2 regions of the Shigella dysenteriae genome follow, and region 2 is predicted to be linked to the other one. Evidence: predicted binding sites of a transcription regulator. Region 2 holds the regulator's gene; the other holds the start of a gene.
The links. The regulator CRP, encoded in region 2, controls carbon source genes, mostly activating them, when cyclic AMP is high. The targets are predictions, from matches to a motif close to ATGTGANNNNNNTCACAT.
Positions count from the first base shown of each region.

Region 1: a site for CRP is predicted at 4,018-4,035, ahead of mlc (sugar metabolism global transcriptional regulator Mlc). Genes of this name have one in related genera too.

Region 1 is NZ_CP055055.1:2,443,679-2,451,188, reverse strand. It holds gene HUZ68_RS11685 (trypsin-like serine peptidase) at 1-728, opposite strand, end outside; gene ydgU (small membrane protein YdgU) at 828-911, opposite strand; gene asr (acid resistance repetitive basic protein Asr) at 1,004-1,312, opposite strand; gene HUZ68_RS25135 (KPN_01571 family protein) at 1,568-1,687, shown strand; gene HUZ68_RS11670 (MFS transporter) at 1,736-2,989, opposite strand; gene HUZ68_RS11665 (LysR family transcriptional regulator) at 3,096-3,989, shown strand; gene mlc (sugar metabolism global transcriptional regulator Mlc) at 4,124-5,344, shown strand; gene bioD (dethiobiotin synthase) at 5,469-6,164, shown strand; gene clcB (voltage-gated ClC-type chloride channel ClcB) at 6,117-7,409, opposite strand.
Region 2 is NZ_CP055055.1:4,365,937-4,373,446, forward strand. It holds gene HUZ68_RS20950 (ABC transporter ATP-binding protein) at 1-1,292, shown strand, start outside; gene HUZ68_RS20955 (hydrolase) at 1,292-2,314, shown strand; gene HUZ68_RS20960 (YheU family protein) at 2,308-2,526, shown strand; gene HUZ68_RS20965 (phosphoribulokinase) at 2,580-3,449, shown strand; gene HUZ68_RS20970 (OsmC family protein) at 3,504-3,908, opposite strand; gene crp (cAMP-activated global transcriptional regulator CRP) at 4,210-4,842, shown strand; gene HUZ68_RS20980 (YccS/YhfK family putative transporter) at 4,893-6,983, shown strand; gene argD (bifunctional acetylornithine/succinyldiaminopimelate transaminase) at 7,050-7,510, opposite strand, start outside.

The DNA of each region.
Region 1 (7,510 bases), 1.9 Mb from region 2:
GAACTTTGCACCCCAATTAATTGCCAGCCGTCATCGGTATGCAACATCAGAGGCGAACCGCTGTCACCCGGCAAGGTATCGCACTGATGTGACATCACCGACGTTTGCGCCCAGCCAGTCACTTCACAGTTTTGATGACTGTACAACGTATCGAGATGATCTTCAGGGTATCCTGCCTGAGTCACTTTACGACCTGCCGCTTTTAATGCGGCGGTAAGCGCGGCTTTATCTCCCTCAAATAACGGCAACGGCGTAATGCCAGAAGGGGGATTACGTAGCACAATCAATCCGAAGTCCCACGGCGCGGCTGCGGGAGGTACAATCCAACCATCCCCATCTGCTTTTAACCGCTTTCCCAGTGTCGGATCAACGCGGCCTTCTATGTCGTGTATGTCATAGCGCCAAAGACCTTTATTTGACACAAAACGCAGCGCCACTGCTTTATCGGCTTTACCCTTTGGAGGTGTCAATAAACAGTGTCCTGCCGTTAATGCCAGATTGGGTGCAATCAGCGTCGCCGTACATAAATTGCCGCTGGCCGTTTCCAGTTGCCCAACCGCATCCCACGGTAATTGGGTCGTGTCATTCACTGGCACACGATCATCATGACCAAAAAACAGGGTGCTGACCTCATCGTTTGCCGATTTGGCAACGTCTGGTTTATCTGCAAACACAAAAGCAGACGTCAAACTAATTGCACCCAACACTACAGCAATGGTTGTACGCATATCACACTCTGGTGGGTAATTATGATTATTAAAAGCAAACCCTCATAAATACTATAGACGGGACGGGATGAAAGTGGGAGTAAAATCAGATAACTACAGTCAGGAAAGATAAAAACGGGCGGCAATCAGTGCGCATAAAATAAGGATGATAAGAATGAACTCAAAGCGATAACGGCCCACCATACTACCCTCCGCTAAAGGCGGTGCTAAACGTTACCCGCTTAGCACCGTAATTTTCAGGCGCGAGGGGGCGCGCCAGCATTACTGTTGAAAACTTACGCTGCGGGTTGTGCAGCAGGTTTTGCCGGTTGCTGATGGCTGTGTTTCCCGGCGTGTTTCTTCGCTGCCTGCGCTTTTTGTTCAGGGGCTTTCTGTTCAGCTTTCGTATTTTTATGATGCTTTTTAGCCGCCTGCGCTTTCTGGGCAGGTGCTGCTTTATGCTGTTTTTTATGATGTGTAGTTTTCGCCGGCGCTGCTTTGGTGGTCGTCGCAGTCGGAGCAGGTGTGATCGCAGTCTCTGCAGCAAAGGCGGCAGAAGACAGACCCATAGCAGCGGCAACAACCAGAGCTAATACTTTTTTCATTGTCATACCCTCAATTTGTTTTTTCATTTAACCCCACTGCGGGGCCGTTGAAATAACTATATCCCTGGGAATGGCAGACTTCCGTGAGTGGTTGGTTTCAGCGTGTAACGATATGTACAAACGCTGAATAAATTACAGCATTGATAATAACGTATTGTGACTTAAGGGAAATTTAGCTACCAATAATAGTAGTCTTGATCGGGTTAACTATTTTACTACTTACAAAGCGGTAGAATAACTGCGCATCAGTAATAAATGACACACAGCAAAATGAATCCGTTTATTTGGGTACTTATAATCCTGATGACGCTAGATGCGCTGCGGGAATTGGCTGGCGCTTCGTCTATTTTAGGATGGCTATTAACGTTGGTTTGAGCAGGCAATAAGTCCGGACGGGTATTTACCGCAGTCCGGACTTATTTTTCAGGCGTGCAGACGACGATGCAAACGCGTCCCGACCAGCAGAGCAATGACCAGCATCAGAGCAATAAATGCGCCGACGCCGTTCCAGCCATAGTTATGCCAGAAAACACCACCCAGCGTCCCGGCAATACTCGACCCCAGATAGTAACTGAACAGATACAGCGAGGAGGCCTGGCCTTTAGCGCGTTTTGCGCGGGGGCCGATCCAGCTGCTGGCAACTGAGTGGGCTGCGAAGAATCCTGCTGAGAAGAGTAACATTCCGGCAAAGATCAGCCACAGCGAGCTGAATAAGGTCATCAGTAAACCAAACAGCATAACCCCCGTCGAAAACAACATCACTGGACCACGCCCATAGCGGGTGGTCATGGTTCCGGCTTTGGGTGAGCTCCATGTACCGGTCAAATAAGCCAGCGATAATAAGCCAACCACGGCCTGACTGACATGCCAGGGGGAGAGCATCAACCGATAGCCGATGTAATTAAACAGCGTGACGAACGACCCCATCAGCAAAAAGCCTTCTGCGAACAATAACGGTAATCCCCGGTCACGCCAGTGCAGACGAAAGTTGATAAACAACGACTTAGGTCGCAGCGAAGTCGGGCGAAAATGGCGTGATTCCGGGAGGATTTTCCAGAACATCAACGCCGAGGCTAGCGCGAAACAACCGATTGCCGCCAGAGCAATTCGCCAGTTGAAAAAGTCCGTGAAGACACCACTAATTAAGCGTCCGCTCATGCCGCCAATTGAGTTGCCGCTGATATACAACCCCATCGAAAAGGCCACGAAACTGGGGTGGATTTCCTCGCTAAGATAAGTCATGCCAACAGCTGCCACGCCACTTAACGAAAGCCCAATCAAGGCGCGCATAATCAAAATGCCGTGCCAGCTGGTCATCATTGTCGAAAGTAACGTACAAATGGAGGCCAATAGTAGCGCCGTTACCATCACTGGTTTGCGACCAATGGCATCGGATAGGGGGCCAGTAAACAGCAAACCAATAGCCAACATCGCCGTGGAAATGGACAGTGAAATACTACTGTTCGCGGGCGTTAAGCCAAACTCCTGCGAAAGCACCGGAAGGATAGGCTGCACACAATAGAGAAGTGCAAATGTTGCCAGTCCGGCAGAGAACAGCGCCAGGGTGACGCGCATAAATTGCGGCGTACCGCGTTTAATAAATTGATTTGGCTGAGAAATGCTTTGCTTGTCAGTGTCGCTTGCCGGAGCGCCATCAACAGTTGTAGTACGGCTCACTTGAAATCCTTGCTAAATATGCCTGTGGATCAGGCTTATACATAGGTTAGGAAAATCGAATTGTTCTGTCTAATATATTAATAATCTCAAATAAGATGTTTTAAATATGAATATTGAACTTCGTCATCTGCGTTACTTTGTTGCTGTTGCGGAAGAGCTGCATTTCGGGCGCGCCGCTGCCCGCCTGAATATTTCGCAACCGCCGCTAAGTCAGCAGATTCAGGCGCTGGAGCAACAAATTGGTGCCCGACTGCTGGCACGAACCAATCGCAGTGTATTGCTGACGGCAGCAGGAAAACAGTTTCTTGCAGATAGTCGGCAAATCCTGTCTATGGTGGATGACGCTGCCGCTCGCGCTGAAAGACTGCATCAGGGTGAAGCGGGGGAGTTGCGCATTGGTTTTACTTCGTCGGCTCCTTTTATTCGGGCGGTGTCCGATACGTTATCGCTGTTTCGCCGAGATTATCCCGATGTCCATTTACAAACCCGCGAAATGAACACTCGCGAGCAAATCGCTCCGCTCATTGAAGGAACGCTGGATATGGGATTGCTGCGTAACACAGCGTTACCGGAGACGCTTGAACACGCAGTCATCGTCCATGAACCGCTTATGGCGATGATCCCGCACGATCATCCCCTGGCAAATAACCCGAATGTAACGCTGGCTGAACTGGCGAAAGAACCCTTTGTCTTTTTTGATCCGCACGTCGGGACAGGGCTGTATGACGATATTCTCGGGCTGATGCGACGTTACCATTTGACGCCCGTCATCACTCAGGAGGTGGGCGAGGCAATGACCATCATCGGTCTGGTTTCCGCCGGTCTGGGTGTTTCAATTTTGCCTGCGTCATTTAAACGTGTTCAGCTCAACGAAATGCGCTGGGTGCCGATTGCTGAAGAGGATGCGGTTTCTGAAATGTGGTTGGTCTGGCCGAAACATCATGAACAAAGTCCAGCTGCGCGTAACTTTCGTATTCATCTGCTGAATGCTCTCAGGTGAGGGAAATTTCAGCGAAAAAGCCCGAAAAATGTGCTGTTAATCACATGCCTAAGTAAAAATTTGACGACACGTATTGAAGTGCTTCACCATAGCCTACAGATTATTTCGGAGCGCGAAAATATAGGGAGTATGCGGTGGTTGCTGAAAACCAGCCTGGGCACATTGATCAAATAAAGCAGACCAACGCGGGCGCGGTTTATCGCCTGATTGATCAGCTTGGTCCAGTCTCGCGTATCGATCTTTCCCGTCTGGCGCAGCTGGCTCCTGCCAGTATCACTAAAATTGTCCGTGAGATGCTCGAAGCACACCTGGTGCAAGAGCTGGAAATCAAAGAAGCGGGGAACCGTGGCCGTCCGGCGGTGGGGCTGGTGGTTGAAACTGAAGCCTGGCACTATCTTTCTCTGCGCATTAGTCGCGGGGAGATTTTCCTTGCTCTGCGCGATCTGAGCAGCAAACTGGTGGTGGAAGAGTCGCAGGAACTGGCGTTAAAAGATGACTCGCCATTGCTGGATCGTATCATTTCCCATATCGATCAGTTTTTTATCCGCCACCAGAAAAAACTTGAGCGTCTAACTTCGATTGCCATAACCCTGCCGGGAATTATTGATACGGAAAATGGCATTGTACATCGCATGCCGTTCTACGAGGATGTAAAAGAGATGCCGCTCGGCGAGGCTCTGGAGCAGCATACCGGCGTTCCGGTTTATATACAGCATGATATCAGCGCATGGACGATGGCAGAGGCCTTGTTTGGTGCCTCACGCGGGGCGCGCGATGTGATTCAGGTGGTTATCGATCACAACGTGGGGGCGGGCGTCATTACCGATGGTCATCTGCTACACGCAGGCAGCAGTAGCCTCGTGGAAATAGGTCACACACAGGTAGACCCATATGGTAAACGCTGTTATTGCGGGAACCACGGCTGCCTCGAAACCATCGCCAGTGTGGACAGTATTCTTGAGCTGGCACAGCTGCGTCTCAATCAATCCATGAGCTCGATGTTACATGGGCAACCGTTAACCGTGGACTCATTGTGTCAGGCGGCATTGCGCGGCGATCTGCTGGCAAAAGACATCATTACCGGGGTGGGCGCGCATGTAGGGCGCATTCTTGCCATCATGGTGAATTTATTTAACCCACAAAAAATACTGATTGGCTCACCGTTAAGTAAAGCGGCAGATATCCTCTTCCCGGTCATCTCAGACAGCATCCGTCAGCAGGCCCTTCCTGCGTATAGTCAGCACATTAGCGTTGAGAGTACTCAGTTTTCTAACCAGGGTACGATGGCAGGCGCTGCGCTGGTAAAAGACGCGATGTATAACGGTTCTTTGTTGATTCGTCTGTTGCAGGGTTAACATTTTTTAACTGTTCTACCAAAATTTGCGCTATCTCAATTTGGGCCAGGAAAGCATAACTTAGACTTTCAAGGTTAATTATTTTCCTGGTTTATATTTGTGAAGCATAACGGTGGAGTTAGTGATGCTGAAGCGTTTCTTTATTACCGGTACAGACACTTCTGTAGGGAAAACGGTGGTTTCCCGCGCATTGCTACAAGCGTTAGCCTCCCAGGGAAAAACGGTTGCGGGATATAAACCCGTAGCGAAGGGGAGCAAAGAGACACCCGAAGGGCTGCGTAATAAAGATGCCCTGGTGTTGCAGAGTGTTTCAACCATCGAACTGCCTTATGAAGCAGTTAATCCTATCGCATTAAGCGAAGAAGAAAGTAGCGTGGCGCACAGTTGCCCAATCAATTACACCCTCATTTCAAACGGCCTGGCAAACCTGACCGATAAAGTCGATCATGTCGTGGTAGAAGGGACTGGCGGCTGGCGCAGTCTGATGAATGATTTGCGTCCACTCTCTGAATGGGTGGTGCAGGAACAACTGCCGGTGTTGATGGTTGTCGGTATTCAGGAAGGTTGCATTAACCATGCACTGCTAACAGCTCAGGCGATTGCCAACGACGGGCTGCCGCTCATTGGCTGGGTGGCTAACCGAATCAACCCAGGACTTGCGCATTATGCGGAAATCATTGATGTGCTCGGTAAAAAACTTCCGGCACCGCTCATTGGTGAACTGCCTTATCTGCCGCGCGCCGAACAGCGTGAACTGGGGCAATACATCCGCTTAGCTATGCTGCGCAGTGTGCTGGCGGTAGATAGAGTCACGGTGTAACGTCCGCGAGATTACCGACGCAATTACGCAGGCAATCAATAAACCGGGGAGTAGCTGATACTCCCCGGTCATTTCACATATCATCAACGTCGACATAATCGGCGCGTGCGTGGTTGCCGCCAACAGTGTCGCCATCCCGGTCAATCCGAGTAAAAGCGTAATTTCTTCGCCATCAGGGAACCATAATCCCAGGCTACGACCATACAACATGCCAATGGCAAGACCGATAAATAGCGTCGGTGTAAAGACACCACCGGGTGCGCCGGAACCGCTACTCGCCAGCACGGCACACAGTTTACAAAGGAAGATCCCGGCAATGATCATTAACAGTGGCGGGGCGGTTAAAAAGGATTGTACGGTGCTATAGCCGTTGCCCCACACTGCAGGTGTGAACAGGGAAAGCAGACCCACGATCAACCCGCCTAGTGCCAGTTGCCAGGGCGGCGCAAGTTTGAGACTCACAAATCCACGATGACAGGCGTTCATTAACGTTAACAACAGTGGTCCGCACAGACCTGCCAGCACACCTGTACTGATAATCAGCGCATAGTCACGAGCCTGAACCGTCACTGAGAGTTGTACGCTGTAGAGTAACGCGTTGCTATGATTAATCAGATTGCTAACCAGCAATGCCACGACGGCGGAAATAATCACCGGGCCGAGAGAGGCCAACATCATAGTGCCAAACAGCACTTCGGCTATAAATAAACTGCCAGCAAGCGGGGCACGATAGGCCGCAGCCATTCCCGCCGCGGCCCCACAGGCGATCCATAATTTCCTCTCCTGGCGTGGCGTAAAACGTTGGGCAAAACAGGAGGCGGCAAGGGCAGCTAAAAGAATCATCGCACCTTCGCGACCAATTGCACTGCCGCTGGTTACTACCAGCAGAGAGGCAAGCGATTTAACCAGGCTTGCTGCGTAATCAAACTGACCATCGGTTTGCAACGCTTCCATGTAATCGGTCGGCGCATGAGGGCGTTGCTGGGTAAATTTCTGCCAGCCCATCAACAACAAACCCGCCGCCAGTCCGCCGAGCGCCGGAGTTAGCAGCCGTCGCCAGGGGGAAAGATTTGTCGCTGCATTGACCAGACTGCCGGAGTCATTATTGAGGAACAACCACTCCAGTAGCAGCATCGCATGACGAAACCCGGCAACGGCAAAGGCCGCGAGAATACCGACGACTGTTGCGATAAGCAGACGGCGGAACATAGTGCGCAGATCCGGATAGATGTGTAGATGATGCATGAGCAGAAATGGGCAATGAAACACGGGCGACTATTTTGCGGCAAAAGAGGCCAGCCGCAAAAGCAGTGCGTGCTTTAAGAGATAAAAAAACGTGACACTGT
Region 2 (7,510 bases):
TCCTCGATCCGATCGTCGATAAAATTATTCATATCGAACAACAAAGCATGTTCGAGTACACCGGCAACTACAGTTCGTTTGAAGTACAGCGCGCCACCCGTCTGGCGCAGCAACAAGCGATGTACGAAAGCCAGCAGGAACGCGTAGCGCATCTGCAAAGTTATATCGACCGTTTCCGTGCCAAAGCCACCAAAGCGAAGCAGGCCCAGAGCCGCATTAAGATGCTCGAGCGTATGGAGCTGATTGCCCCCGCGCACGTCGACAACCCGTTCCGCTTTAGCTTCCGCGCGCCGGAAAGCCTGCCAAATCCGTTACTGAAGATGGAAAAGGTCAGCGCAGGCTATGGCGATCGCATTATTCTCGACTCGATTAAACTGAATCTGGTCCCCGGTTCGCGCATTGGTCTGTTAGGCCGCAACGGCGCGGGTAAATCGACATTAATCAAACTGTTAGCCGGTGAACTTGCGCCAGTCAGTGGTGAAATAGGCCTGGCAAAAGGGATCAAGCTCGGCTACTTCGCCCAGCATCAACTTGAATACCTGCGCGCCGACGAATCGCCTATTCAACATCTGGCACGTTTAGCGCCGCAGGAACTGGAGCAAAAACTGCGTGACTACCTCGGCGGCTTTGGTTTCCAGGGCGATAAAGTAACCGAAGAAACGCGCCGCTTCTCCGGTGGGGAAAAAGCCCGCCTGGTGCTGGCATTAATTGTCTGGCAGCGGCCGAATCTGCTGCTGCTCGACGAACCGACTAACCACCTTGACCTCGACATGCGTCAGGCACTCACCGAAGCATTAATCGAGTTTGAAGGCGCGCTGGTTGTCGTTTCGCACGACCGTCATTTGCTGCGTTCCACCACTGACGACCTCTACCTGGTTCACGATCGTAAAGTCGAGCCGTTCGACGGCGATCTGGAAGATTATCAACAGTGGTTGAGCGACGTACAAAAGCAGGAAAACCAGACCGACGACGCGCCAAAAGAGAACGCGAACAGCGCCCAGGCACGTAAAGATCAGAAGCGTCGGGAAGCGGAGTTGCGTGCGCAAACCCAGCCACTGCGTAAAGAGATTGCCCGTCTGGAAAAAGAGATGGAGAAGCTGAACGCGCAACTGGCGCAGGCAGAAGAGAAACTCGGCGACAGCGAACTGTATGACCAGAGCCGTAAAGCGGAGTTGACCGCCTGCCTGCAACAGCAAGCCAGCGCCAAATCCGGCCTGGAAGAGTGCGAAATGGCATGGCTGGAAGCCCAGGAGCAGCTTGAGCAGATGTTGCTGGAAGGCCAAAGCAACTGATGGCGCAGATAACGACGACCGATGCCAATGAATTCAGCAGCAGTGCTGAATTCACCCCTATGCGCGGCTTTAGCAATTGTCATCTGCAAACCATGCTGCCGCGTCTGTTTCGTCGCAAGGTGAAATTCACCCCGTACTGGCAGCGGCTGGAGTTGCCCGACGGCGATTTTGTCGATCTCGCGTGGAGTGAAGCCCCTGCACAGGCACGGCATAAACCGCGTTTAGTGGTATTTCACGGGCTGGAAGGCAGTCTCAATAGCCCTTACGCCCACGGTCTGGTTGAGGCGGCGCAAAAGCGCGGCTGGCTGGGCGTGGTGATGCATTTTCGCGGATGCAGCGGTGAACCAAACCGTATGCACCGCATTTACCATTCGGGCGAAACCGAAGACGCCAGTTGGTTTTTACGCTGGCTGCAACGCGAATTTGGTCATGCGCCAACGGCTGCCGTCGGCTATTCGCTCGGCGGTAATATGCTGGCCTGTTTGCTGGCAAAGGAAGGCAATGATCTCCCGGTTGATGCGGCGGTGATTGTCTCTGCGCCGTTTATGCTGGAAGCCTGTAGCTATCATATGGAAAAGGGCTTTTCCCGCGTTTATCAGCGTTACTTGCTGAACCTGTTAAAAGCCAATGCCGCACGCAAGCTGGCTGCCTACCCCGGAACGCTGCCGATAAATCTCGCGCAATTAAAATCGGTACGTCGCATCCGTGAATTTGACGATCTCATCACCGCCAGGATTCACGGCTACGCTGACGCTATCGACTATTATCGTCAGTGTAGCGCCATGCCGATGCTGAACCGGATCGCCAAACCGACGCTGATTATTCACGCTAAAGACGATCCGTTTATGGATCATCAGGTGATCCCGAAACCGGAAAGTCTCCCCCCGCAGGTGGAGTATCAACTGACTGAACATGGCGGTCATGTTGGCTTTATTGGCGGTACATTACTTCATCCGCAAATGTGGCTGGAGTCACGCATTCCTGACTGGTTAACAACGTATCTGGAGGCGAAATCATGTTGATTCCGTGGCAAGACCTCTCCCCCGAAACGCTGGAAAATTTAATTGAAAGCTTTGTGTTACGTGAAGGCACCGATTATGGTGAACATGAGCGTACACTTGAACAGAAAGTCGCCGACGTCAAACGCCAGCTACAGTGCGGAGAAGCGGTGCTGGTATGGTCAGAGCTGCACGAAACGGTCAATATCATGCCGCGCAGTCAGTTTCGCGAATAACCTGCAACCGTCGGCGGACGAGATAATAATGATAGCTAAGTCATGGAGTTACTATGTCTGCCAAACATCCGGTCATTGCGGTAACAGGATCCAGCGGCGCGGGGACCACCACCACCAGCCTCGCGTTTCGTAAAATATTCGCCCAGTTAAATCTGCATGCAGCCGAGGTGGAAGGCGACAGTTTTCACCGTTACACCCGCCCGGAAATGGACATGGCGATCCGCAAAGCGCGCGACGCCGGGCGGCATATCAGCTACTTCGGCCCCGAAGCGAACGACTTCGGCCTGCTGGAACAAACCTTCATTGAATACGGTCAGAGCGGCAAAGGGAAATCTCGCAAATATCTGCATACCTACGATGAAGCCGTACCCTGGAATCAGGTACCGGGAACATTCACCCCCTGGCAACCTTTACCAGAACCCACTGATGTACTGTTTTATGAAGGTTTACACGGCGGCGTAGTCACGCCACAGCATAACGTTGCGCAGCATGTGGACTTACTGGTCGGCGTGGTGCCTATCGTTAACCTTGAGTGGATTCAAAAACTGATCCGCGACACCAGCGAGCGCGGGCACTCACGAGAAGCAGTGATGGACTCAGTAGTGCGTTCAATGGAAGACTATATCAACTACATCACACCGCAGTTTTCCCGCACCCATCTTAACTTCCAGCGCGTTCCCACCGTCGACACTTCAAACCCGTTCGCGGCAAAAGGTATCCCGTCGCTGGATGAAAGCTTTGTGGTGATCCATTTTCGTAATCTGGAAGGGATCGATTTCCCCTGGCTGCTGGCGATGTTGCAAGGCTCATTCATTTCCCACATCAATACGTTAGTGGTGCCCGGCGGCAAAATGGGTCTGGCAATGGAATTAATTATGCTGCCGCTGGTGCAACGATTGATGGAAGGAAAGAAAATCGAGTAACTCTGCTATTACGCCGGATAAAATACTATCCGGCTTCACAACGGGATAGTTAAATCACGCGGCAACCACTTCATACGAGTGAGTAATATTCACCGCTTTTTCCAGCATCAACGCCACTGAACAATATTTCTCGGCAGAGAGATCAACCGCACGCGCAACCGCTGCGTCTTTCAGGTCGCGACCGGTGACGATAAAATGTAGATTAATGTGCGTAAACAGGCGTGGTGCCTCTTCGCGGCGTTCAGAGGTCAATTTTACTTCACAATCGACCACATCCTGACGCCCTTTTTGCAGGATCGAAACCACATCGATGGCACTGCAACCACCCGCCGCCATCAACACCATTTCCATCGGACTTGGTGCTTTATCGCCTGAGTTGCCGTCCATTAAAATCTGATGACCAGAGGCGGATTCGCCCAGAAAAGTTAACCCTTCGACCCACTTCACTCGCGCTTGCATTTTTGCTACTCCACTGCGTCAATTTTCCTGACAGAGTACGCGTACTAACCAAATCGCGCAACGGAAGGCGACCTGGGTCATGCTGAAGCGAGACACCAGGAGACACAAAGCGAAAGCTATGCTAAAACAGTCAGGATGCTACAGTAATACATTGATGTACTGCATGTATGCAAAGGACGTCACATTACCGTGCAGTACAGTTGATAGCCCCTTCCCAGGTAGCGGGAAGCATATTTCGGCAATCCAGAGACAGCGGCGTTATCTGGCTCTGGAGAAAGCTTATAACAGAGGATAACCGCGCATGGTGCTTGGCAAACCGCAAACAGACCCGACTCTCGAATGGTTCTTGTCTCATTGCCACATTCATAAGTACCCATCCAAGAGCACGCTTATTCACCAGGGTGAAAAAGCGGAAACGCTGTACTACATCGTTAAAGGCTCTGTGGCAGTGCTGATCAAAGACGAAGAGGGTAAAGAAATGATCCTCTCCTATCTGAATCAGGGTGATTTTATTGGCGAACTGGGCCTGTTTGAAGAGGGCCAGGAACGTAGCGCATGGGTACGTGCGAAAACCGCCTGTGAAGTGGCTGAAATTTCGTACAAAAAATTTCGCCAATTGATTCAGGTAAACCCGGACATTCTGATGCGTCTGTCTGCACAGATGGCGCGTCGTCTGCAAGTCACTTCAGAGAAAGTAGGCAACCTGGCGTTCCTCGACGTGACGGGCCGCATTGCACAGACTCTGCTGAATCTGGCAAAACAACCAGACGCTATGACTCACCCGGACGGTATGCAAATCAAAATTACCCGTCAGGAAATCGGTCAGATTGTCGGCTGTTCTCGTGAAACCGTGGGACGCATTCTGAAGATGCTTGAAGATCAGAACCTGATCTCCGCACACGGTAAAACCATCGTCGTATACGGCACTCGTTAATCCCGTCGGAGTGGCGCGTTACCTGGTAGCGCGCCATTTTGTTTCCCCCGATGTGGCGCAGACTGATTTATCACCCCGATATCAACTATGCACTTCGACAAACGCTGGTGCTATGTTTGCCCGTGGCCGTTGGGTTAATGCTTGGCGAATTACGATTCGGTCTGCTCTTCTCTCTCGTTCCTGCCTGTTGCAATATTGCGGGCCTTGATACGCCTCATAAACGTTTTTTCAAACGCTTAATCATTGGTGCGTCGCTGTTTGCCACCTGTAGCTTACTGACACAGCTGCTACTGGCAAAAGATGTTCCCCTGCCCTTTTTGCTGACCGGATTAACGCTGGTACTTGGCGTCACTGCTGAGTTGGGGCCATTGCACGCAAAATTGCTTCCCGCATCGCTGCTGGCAGCCATTTTTACCCTCAGTCTGGCGGGATACATGCCGGTCTGGGAACCGTTGCTCATCTATGCGTTGGGCACTCTCTGGTACGGATTGTTTAACTGGTTTTGGTTCTGGATCTGGCGCGAACAACCGCTGCGCGAGTCACTAAGTCTGCTGTACCGTGAACTGGCAGATTATTGTGAAGCCAAATACAGCCTGCTTACCCAGCACACCGACCCTGAAAAAGCGCTGCCGCCGCTGCTGGTGCGCCAGCAAAAAGCGGTCGATCTAATTACCCAGTGCTATCAGCAAATGCATATGCTTTCCGCGCAAAATAATACTGATTACAAGCGGATGCTGCGTATTTTCCAGGAGGCGCTGGATTTACAGGAACATATTTCGGTCAGTTTGCATCAGCCGGAAGAGGTGCAAAAGCTGGTCGAGCGTAGCCATGCGGAAGAAGTTATCCGCTGGAATGCGCAAACCGTCGCCGCTCGCCTGCGCGTGCTGGCTGATGACATTCTTTACCATCGCCTGCCAACGCGTTTTACGATGGAAAAGCAAATTGGCGCACTGGAAAAAATCGCCCGCCAGCATCCGGATAATCCGGTTGGGCAATTCTGCTACTGGCATTTCAGCCGCATCGCCCGCGTGCTGCGCACCCAAAAACCGCTCTATGCCCGTGACTTACTGGCCGATAAACAGCGGCGAATGCCGTTACTTCCGGCGCTGAAAAGTTATCTGTCACTAAAGTCTCCGGCGCTACGCAATGCCGGACGACTCAGTGTGATGTTAAGCGTTGCCAGCCTGATGGGCACCGCGCTGCATCTGCCGAAGTCGTACTGGATCCTGATGACGGTATTGCTGGTGACGCAAAATGGCTATGGTGCAACCCGTCTGAGGATTGTGAATCGCTCCGTGGGAACCGTGGTCGGGTTAATCATTGCGGGCGTGGCGCTGCACTTTAAAATTCCCGAAGGTTACACCCTGACCTTGATGCTGATTACCACCCTTGCCAGCTACCTGATATTGCGCAAAAACTACGGCTGGGCGACGGTCGGTTTTACTATTACCGCAGTGTATACCCTGCAACTGTTGTGGCTGAACGGTGAGCAGTACATCCTTCCGCGTCTTATCGATACCATTATTGGTTGTTTAATTGCTTTCGGTGGTACCGTCTGGCTGTGGCCGCAGTGGCAGAGCGGGTTATTGCGTAAAAACGCCCATGACGCTTTAGAAGCCTATCAGGAAGCGATTCGCTTGATTCTGAGCGAGGATCCGCAACCTACGCCACTGGCCTGGCAGCGAATGCGGGTAAATCAGGCACATAACACTCTGTATAACTCATTGAATCAGGCGATGCAGGAACCAGCGTTCAACAGCCATTATCTGGCAGATATGAAACTGTGGGTAACGCACAGCCAGTTTATTGTTGAGCATATTAATGCCATGACCACGCTGGCGCGGGAACACCGGGCATTGCCACCTGAACTGGCACAAGAGTATTTACAGTCTTGTGAAATCGCCATTCAGCGTTGTCAGCAGCGACTGGAGTATGACGAACCGGGTAGTTCTGGCGATGCCAATATCATGGATGCGCCGGAGATGCAGCCGCACGAAGGCGCGGCAGGTACGCTGGAGCAGCATTTACAGCGGGTTATTGGTCATCTGAACACCATGCACACCATTTCGTCGATGGCATGGCGTCAGCGACCGCATCACGGGATTTGGCTGAGTCGCAAGTTGCGGGATTCGAAGGCGTAATGCAGGCTAAACCATCGGATAAGGCATTCACGCCGCATCCGACATCTTTTGCCTGATGCTTCGTATTTACGCCCCAACCACCTTCGCCACCGCGTGGGCGAAACGTTGCATCCCTTCATCGATATCCGCATCTTCCACCACCAGCGACGGTGCAAAACGCATCACATCCGGTCCGGCATTCAGCACCATTACGCCAGCCCCTGCGCCCGCATACAGGAAATCACGCGCCCGACCTTTGAACTGTGGCTTAAGCTCCGCGCCAATCAACAGCCCCATACCGCGAATATCGCTAAACACATCGTACTGCTGATCGATCTTCTGCAGATGGTCAACAAAACGCTGGCGTTTCGCCTGAATGCCTTCCAGCACTTCAGGGGTATTGATGATATCAAACGCCGCGCCCGCTACTGCACAGGACAGAGGATTACCGCCGTAGGTGGAACCGTGAGAACCAGGATGAAATGCAGAAGCAATTTCTGCCGTGGTCAGCATGGCGCTAATCGGGAAGCCGCCGCCTAACGCTTTCG